Regions from separate parts of the Psychrobacter sp. H7-1 genome, predicted to be linked through region 2. Evidence: riboswitches for the same ligand, from Rfam matches in the RefSeq annotation. Region 2 holds a riboswitch; the other holds the start of a gene.
What was found. Region 2 has a riboswitch for thiamine pyrophosphate ahead of thiM (hydroxyethylthiazole kinase). Riboswitches for the same ligand answer to the same signal wherever they lie in the genome.
Positions count from the first base shown of each region.

Region 1: it holds a riboswitch for thiamine pyrophosphate, as region 2 does, so the genes downstream of both, thiC (phosphomethylpyrimidine synthase ThiC) here and thiM (hydroxyethylthiazole kinase) in region 2, are expected to answer to the same signal.

Region 1 covers NZ_CAJHBH010000041.1:11,798-15,981, reverse strand. Annotated here, with positions in the region: gene thiC (phosphomethylpyrimidine synthase ThiC) at 2-2,002, opposite strand; TPP riboswitch at 2,291-2,429, opposite strand; gene JMX92_RS10850 (septal ring lytic transglycosylase RlpA family protein) at 2,522-2,884, opposite strand; gene pstS (phosphate ABC transporter substrate-binding protein PstS) at 3,375-4,184, shown strand, end outside.
Region 2 covers NZ_CAJHBH010000004.1:27,367-31,550, forward strand. Annotated here, with positions in the region: gene greA (transcription elongation factor GreA) at 79-555, shown strand; gene JMX92_RS02360 (septal ring lytic transglycosylase RlpA family protein) at 908-1,504, shown strand; gene JMX92_RS02365 (hypothetical protein) at 1,482-1,733, shown strand; TPP riboswitch at 1,780-1,868, shown strand; gene thiM (hydroxyethylthiazole kinase) at 1,970-2,770, shown strand; gene thiE (thiamine phosphate synthase) at 2,763-3,404, shown strand; gene thiD (bifunctional hydroxymethylpyrimidine kinase/phosphomethylpyrimidine kinase) at 3,453-4,184, shown strand, end outside.

The sequences.
Region 1 (4,184 bases), on a different contig from region 2:
CTTACACCTCTTTATAAAGCTGGCGTCCCTCGCTATTATACTTCTCTGTCATCTGAGCCATGCCCTTTTGTACCTCTTCAAAACTGGCTTCACCTACTTTTTTAACCAGTTCAGTGTCGACCTCTTTGATAAGATGCACCGCATCACTAAGCTCGCCACTGCTTGGGGTGACCTCAACACCAGTAGGCAGGCCGGCTGCATACTCACGCACATTTTGGGTGATTTTCATTGAGCAAAACTTAGGCCCACACATAGAGCAGAAATGGGCAGACTTGTGCGCATCTTTTGGCAGTGTTTCATCATGGAATTCACGAGCCGTGTCTGGATCTAAGGCTAGATTAAACTGATCATCCCAGCGGAACTCAAAGCGGGCTTTCGATAACGCATTATCACGTGCCTGAGCGCCAGGGTGGCCTTTGGCTAGGTCAGCGGCGTGAGCGGCGATTTTGTAAGTGATGATGCCATCTTTCACGTCTTTTTTATTAGGCAGACCTAAATGCTCTTTTGGGGTCACATAACACAGCATTGCCGTGCCAAACCAGCCAATCATAGCGGCGCCAATAGCACTGGTAATGTGATCATAGCCTGGTGCGATGTCTGTGGTTAATGGACCAAGGGTATAAAAAGGTGCCTCAGAACACATCTCAAGCTGCAAATCCATGTTCTCTTTAATGCGGTTCATCGCCACATGACCTGGCCCTTCAATCATCACCTGTACGTCATGCTTCCAAGCCACTTGAGTCAGCTCGCCTAAGGTTTTCAGCTCACCAAACTGAGCCTCATCATTGGCGTCTTGCAAACAGCCTGGACGCAGACCATCGCCTAAGCTAAAGGCCACATCATACTGCTTCATGATGTCGCAGATGTCTTCAAAGTGGGTGTATAAGAAGCTTTCTTTGTGATGAGCAAGACACCACTGCGCCATGATAGAGCCACCACGAGAGACGATACCTGTAAGACGTTTTGCGGTTAAAGGCACATAGCGCAGTAGCACGCCGGCGTGAATAGTAAAGTAATCCACGCCTTGCTCGGCTTGCTCAATTAACGTATCGCGGAAAATCTCCCACGTTAAGTCTTCAGCGACGCCGTCAACTTTCTCTAACGCTTGATAGATAGGCACCGTACCGATAGGCACAGGTGAGTTACGGATAATCCATTCACGAGTTTCATGAATGTTCTTACCAGTCGATAAATCCATGATGGTGTCGGCGCCCCAGCGGGTAGCCCAGGTCATCTTGGATACTTCCTCATCAATGCTTGAGCCCAGCGCTGAGTTACCGATATTGGCATTAATCTTTACCAGAAAGTTGCGCCCGATAATCATCGGCTCAGACTCTGGGTGATTAATGTTATTGGGGATAATAGCGCGTCCAGCGGCCACTTCAGCACGCACGAACTCAGGGGTTATGATTTTTGGGGTATTGGCACCAAAGGTCTCGCCGGCATGTTGGCGCATATCGGTTAATTCATGCTGCTTTTGGGTCTCACGGATGGCGATGTATTCCATTTCAGGCGTGATAATACCTTGGCGGGCATAATGCATTTGAGTGACATTTTTGCCAGCTTTGGCACGGCGAGGTTTATCAATATGAGCAAAACGGATGTTGGCGGTTTTGATATCACGCGCACGCTCTTGACCATAGTTGCTTGATAAGCCGTCTAAAACTTCGGTATCGCCGCGCTCTTCAATCCATTTTTCACGTAGCTTTGGTAAGCCTTTGGTGAGGTCAATATCGACACTCGGGTCAGTATAGACGCCTGAAGTGTCATAGACATAAAAAGGCGGGTTCTTTTCTCCATTTTCTAGGCCAAAGCCGCCAGTGGGCGTATCGGTTAAAGTGATTTCACGCATCGGCACTTGAATATCAGGACGAGAGCCCTCGATATATATTTTTCTTGACGCCGGCAGGCTGCGGGTTAAGTCGCGAGCCTCTTCATCGAAGCGCTCATCCTCTACATTACGGTGTGCTGGCGTTTTAATGGTGTGTTGTTCATTACTCATAGAAATGTCCTTATTTTTTGTTAATGGCAAGGTGCCATAGAGGCTTTTAGGGTAAAAGGCTAAAAACCGGTAGTAAAAATAAAGACTCAGTGAGTGCAGATTCTGTCGCTTAACAAAGCGAATCCCTCTTTTTTAACACAAACACATTGACTCATAACGCTTAGAGTAACCTGAGATAAGATACATCCAAACTGATTTATCTTAAGCGCATAGCACGCATTAATTCACAACCCTCGAGGGCTGTCATAGCAATAAGCGTTGTATTTTTTGTGATAAAAATAAGGTATAGGGGAGTTGCAATGACTTTCCTACGGCGGTATTAACCGCATCAGGTTCAACGGGTGATGTCTCAGCAAACGCGTGGTTATCTATAATCGCATTTCAGCGGCTATCAGATAACGCAAGGTCTGCACCCCGAGTCTTAATGGTTTTATTAAGGGCTATCTTATCAAACTTTTAGAGCAATAACAGTCCTCAATATTATTTTAATTTTTTCTAGGGCGCTGCGGTTTTACAAAGTTATTGTTTGCGGTATTTGCCATCACCTTTGCTTAATACTTCAACGGTCACTTTACAAAGATTGCAATTTAGCGATTGGTTGGCCTTCTTAGACAAATCGATAATACGGCCGGGCGCAAAAGGACCACGGTCAGTTATTTTTACCACCACCGATTTGTTATTTTTAAGGTTAGTAACTTTTACTTTTGAACCAAAAGGCAATGATTTGTGGGCGGCTGTCATGGCGTACATATTATAAATAGCACCGGAAGCGGTTCTTTTTCCATGAAACCCGGGACCATACCAAGAGGCAAGGCCAGCATTGGCAGGCGCACTCAGTAATAAGGTTAATAGAAGGGTAACTGGTATAAAAAGCTTTTTCATAAATTGGACCTGTAATGGAATAAATGATTGGCACCTGTGATGGCAATAAAATCTTGGCGTTACTGTGAAAAGCAGTGAACCGCGATCAAAACCTAATTGTCTGCACCAAAACATCGAGGGCTAATTCTACAGGTAATTAGTTTAGCGATACTTTCTAATGGTTAAAGATAATGTAATGAATCCTTAACCGAGTAGCGTCTTATGCTATGCCAGTAAGGTTCAAACACCGTCATAGCCAAATGTTCAGCGCAGTACAGTTGCGTAACATTACTCACCCGACTTTTTTTGAAGTTACCTATTTCTTACAAAAGATATTCATTTCATCAAACTGTCATATTTAGACGTCAAAATGTATTCAATCCAATACAAGACCGATAAAAGCGTCGTCAATTACAGTCATTTATATCAAGCCGCTTTGCTTTATCCGTTATTAAGTCTCTGTATTTCTTATATTTTATATAAAAACATTTTTTACTCTTTAGGAGAGACCATGCGTTATTCACTATTAGCTGTCACTGTTGCCAGCATGTTGGCCCTAACTGCTTGTGATAAGAAAGAAGCGGCAACAGCTGACGATACGACAGTGGCTAGCTCGGCAGCAGCCAGCACAGCAAATACTTCAGAATCAACGTCTGCTGCAGCGGATGATTTCAAGTCAGCTGAAGGCATTGAGATGAATATTACCGGTGCAGGTGCTTCTTTCCCGCAGCCTATCTACATCAAATGGTCAGCGGACTACAACAAAGAAACCAAAGGTCAGGTGAATTATCAGTCTATCGGTTCATCAGGCGGTATTAAGCAAATCGTCTCAAACACAGTAGACTTCGGTGCCTCTGATGCTCCAATGACGCCTGAAGAGCTAGAAAAAGAGGGCTTAATCCAATTCCCAACCGTTATTGGTGGTGTGGTTCCTGTTATCAACGTTGAAGGTATCAAGCCTGGCGAACTAAAGCTAGATGGCGAAACGTTAGCCAATATCTACTTGGGTAAAATCAGCAAGTGGAATGATCCTGCAATCGCTGCCTTAAACCCAGAGTTGACCCTGCCTGACACCGCGATTACTACAGTGTTTCGCTCAGACGGTTCAGGGACTACTTTTAACTTTACAGACTATCTGGCTAAAGTATCACCTGAATGGAAAGACAGCATCGGTGTTGATAAGACCGTGCAGTGGCCAACGTCAGCGACAGGTGTGGGCGGCAAGGGTAATGAGGGCGTGGCCAGCAATGTCAGTCGTATGGCAAACTCAATTGGTTATGTTGAATATGCTTACGCTAAGCAAAACAACATGTCTTATGCT
Region 2 (4,184 bases):
CACCCTCTTAGTGATGAGTGCTGGGGTGTTTTTTGTTTATTAATTTATTCATCCATATATGTATATGAGGAAGATGATATGCAACGTTACCCAATGACTCCGCAAGGACATGCTGCGTTAGAAGCCGAGCTTAAGCAACTCAAAAGCGTAGATCGTCCGCGCATCACGGCTGCGATTGCTGAAGCCCGCGAACATGGCGACTTAAAAGAAAATGCAGAATACCACGCCGCCCGTGAGCAACAAGGTTTTTGTGAAGCTCGTATTCGTGACATTGAAGCCAAACTCTCTGGCGCTCAAGTTATTGATCCGGCTACCTTACCACGTGAGGGCCGCGTCGTATTTGGTGTGACTGTGGTTATCGAAAACCTAGACACTGAAGAGCAAAAGCGCTATCAGATTGTGGGCGATGATGAGGCAGACTTTAAGAACAACAAAATCTCCGTCAACTCCCCTATTGCTCGAGGTTTAATCGGTAAATCAGAGGGTGATGAGGCACGTATTGAGACCCCAAGCGGCCTGGTAGAATTTGAAATTATCGAAGTTATTTATCAGTAATGCTTAACCAATAAATTTTAATTTATTGCGTCCTTTATTTAGCTAGAGTTCAATATTTTTACTATTCATAGATCAAAAAATGGTCTATTATCTATAAAATTGAACTCTAGCGTCACTTGCAAATCCCCTTTGCTTAATGTTAAGTTACAAAAAGATAACATTGGCAAATCTAAATGTGACACTTCGTGTGTATCTTTACCTCCTATGGTTTTATAGCCAATGTTAACAATTTAGATAAGTATTTTTTATTTAACCCATTTTTATTTAAGCTATTTAATTAAGTAGTATTTTTATAGTAAATGCATAATCTTTTGAGTTTCCATTACTTAAGATAAATGCTTACGAGGCAATTATGAAGAAATTCACATCAGCTCTATGTGCGCTAGCATGCATGGTAGGAGCCACTAATCTGGCTCACGCTACGGATTCTAAGCAAACTATCAGCGTTAAAAGCCCAAGCGATATCGACAGTGTACTCAACGAGTTAGCACGCAAAAAAAGCCAACCCACCTCTTTATTACAAACCTCCTTTGAGCCCTCATCTTTAGCTGCCAGCAGCTCATTGATGAATGCCAAAGGTAGTAAAGTTAGCCAAGATAACGATGATGTGTTATCTCATTTAACGTTAGTAGCCTCAAATGCTGTTAACAAATTCAAACAAAGTGGTCGTGCCTCTTGGTACGGTGGCAAGTTCCATGGCAGAAAGACTGCCAGTGGTGAGCGCTTTGATATGAACTCATTAACCGCAGCACACCCCTCTTTACCTTTTAATACTTACTTACGTGTCACCAACAAAGGTAACGGTAAGAGCGTGGTAGTCAAAGTGAATGACCGTGGTCCTTACCATGGTAACCGTGTGTTGGATTTATCTTATGCTGCTGCTAAGCAGATCGGTTTGGTAAGCCGTGGTATTGCCAATGTGACCATTGAAAGAGTGGGTTCACCTTAATCCTGCTAATCTTAGTAAGCTGCTGGTTTTTAAAAGTACAGTTGCTAAATCAAGTCAGGGTGATAAATTTACGCTTGTCGATAAGCGGCCTGGTGGGCTAAAACCAGGATCAAAAGAAGATCTGCACCGTAAACGGCAGGTCTTTTTTTATGCCCAATTTTTGAGTCGGCAACTTCAAAGCCCTAAGTTTAAAAAAGCTGAGCAAGATAGGCCGCTCAAACCCTTGTGAAAAAAAGCCATCTTAGCTATGATAAGCAGCTGTTTTATTTGTTTTTAAGTTATCACAGGGGCGCCCTTGGGCTGAGATGCACCCTTTGAACCTGATCCAGATTATACTGGCGTAGGGAGTGTATAGCGATAACGGCATCTTTGGGTAAGGGTTGATTGTTAACTTGCCACCTTTATCATAAGCGTGCCGTCATGCTGTGTGTTTCTAAACGCCCTCTTATCCTATTCGGAGGGAAGATGCAGTTACCATTCATCGAGTCTTGTTTTCACGCCTTTAAAGACCAATCTGCTTTGGTCCATAACCTCACCAATGATGTCGCCCATAATACGGTTGCCAATGTGCTTTTGGCCTGTCGCGCCTCGCCTGCTATGGTACATGACATTCAAGAAGCCCCTGACTTTGTGTGCTTATCTGATGCCCTAGCGATTAACATCGGTACGCTGACCCAAACTCGTCTAAACAGCATGCTGGCCACGGCCAAGATGGCACACAGCAAAGGCATTCCTTGGGTGCTAGACCCAGTCGCTGTGGGTGCCACTGCATTTCGGCAACAAGCTTGCCGGCAGCTACTGTCACTACAGCCTGATGTCATTCGCGGCAATGCTTCAGAAATATTGGCTCTGGCGGGTATGAGTAGTCAAAGCAGGGGCACCGATAGCGGCGATAGCGTGGCGGCGGCCCATGCAGCAGCTGAAGCCTTGACCCAATATGCCAAGGTAGTGGTGGTTACCGGAGAGATTGACTGGGTGACCGATGGCATGAACCGCTGGGCTATTAATCATGGCCATCCTATGATGACTCAAGTCACCGCCATTGGCTGTGCCTTAACGGCGCTCATAGCCGGCTTTGTAGGCGCCAATAAGAAGGCTATGGCACAAGCGGCTGTCACCGCCTTATGTTATTACGGACAGGCCGCTGAGCACGCCATGCAGATTGCTCAAGGGCCTGGCAGCTTTTATATCCACTTCCTCGATAGTTTGTATGCCCTACAGGCAACCGATGTCTCTCAACAAGCACGAGTAATATTTTATGAATAAACATAATAAATCTGCCGATGCCTTATCGCTATATTTGGTCACCGATAGCGCTCTATGCGCTGATAAGGGACTGATTGAGACGGTGCTTGCTGCCATCGATGGCGGCGTGACCCTAGTGCAGTTGCGTGACAAACACGCCAGCGATGAGGCCTTGTATACCACAGCCTGTGAGCTTAAAGAGGCCATTGCTGGTCGTGTTCCTTTGGTTATCAATGACAAAGTGCAGATTGCACATAAAGCCAAACTCGATGGTGCTCATATCGGTCAAGGCGACTTGAGTGTTGAACAGGCCCGAAATATTTTAGGCCATGATGCTTGGCTGGGGCTGTCTATTAATGCTTTAGCGCAGTTACAGCAGACGCACCACCATCACCTTGATCTGCTCGATTATGTCGGACTAGGCCCTGTATTCGCTACCGCTACCAAACAAGATCATGCCGAGCCTATAGGCTTAGAGGGATTGAGCACTTTATCCAAGGCCAGCGTATTGCCCACAGTGGCCATTGGCGGCATTAACCATGCTAATGCCAGGCAAGTGTACCAAACAGGCTGTCATGGGATCGCTGTAGTCTCTGCGATTTGTGCGGCCGATGATCCAAAGCAAGCAGCTGAGCTGCTGATAGCACAGCGATAACATAAGATAGGCTATCAATAACCATCCTAATTTTTAAGGAGCGTAGCGGTGATTAAAAATGTATTAACTATTGCTGGTACAGACTGTACAGGCGGCGCCGGTATTCAAGCCGACATTAAGGCCATTAGCGCCAATGGTAGCTATGCGATGAGTGTCATCACCGCCGTGGTGGCACAAAACACCCAAGGTGTGCAGCAAATTCAGATGATGCCAACTGACTTAATTCGTGCTCAATTAGATTCTGTATTTAGCGATGTACAGGTCGATGCGGTGAAAATTGGAATGTTAGGTACCGCTGAGGTCATCCGCTGTGTGGCAGAAGCGCTTCAGACTTACCAACCCACCAAGGTAGTGCTAGACCCGGTCATGGTTGCTAAAAGCGGCGATAGACTGCTGGACAGTGATGCGGTGGCGGCCTTGCGTGAGCTATTATTGCCCCAAGTGGGGCTGATTACCCCCAACCTGCCAGAAGCTGCTGATTTACTGGGTGAAGCTGAGGCCACCACCCGAGAACAGATGCTCGAGCAGGCAGAGCGTTTAGGGGTCGCCACCTTTTTAAAAGGCGGTCACCTGCTTAATCAGCCAGACTCTCCAGATCTGTTATGGGTAGAGGGTCAAAGTCAGTGGCTGGAGGCGGCGCGTATCGCTACTAAAAACAGCCACGGCACTGGCTGCACCCTATCTGCCGCCATCGCGACTTTTTGGAGTCAAGGAGACAGCTTAAGCCTAGCTTGTGCTAAGGCCAAAGCTTATCTGACGGGTGCTCTAGCGCATGCAGAT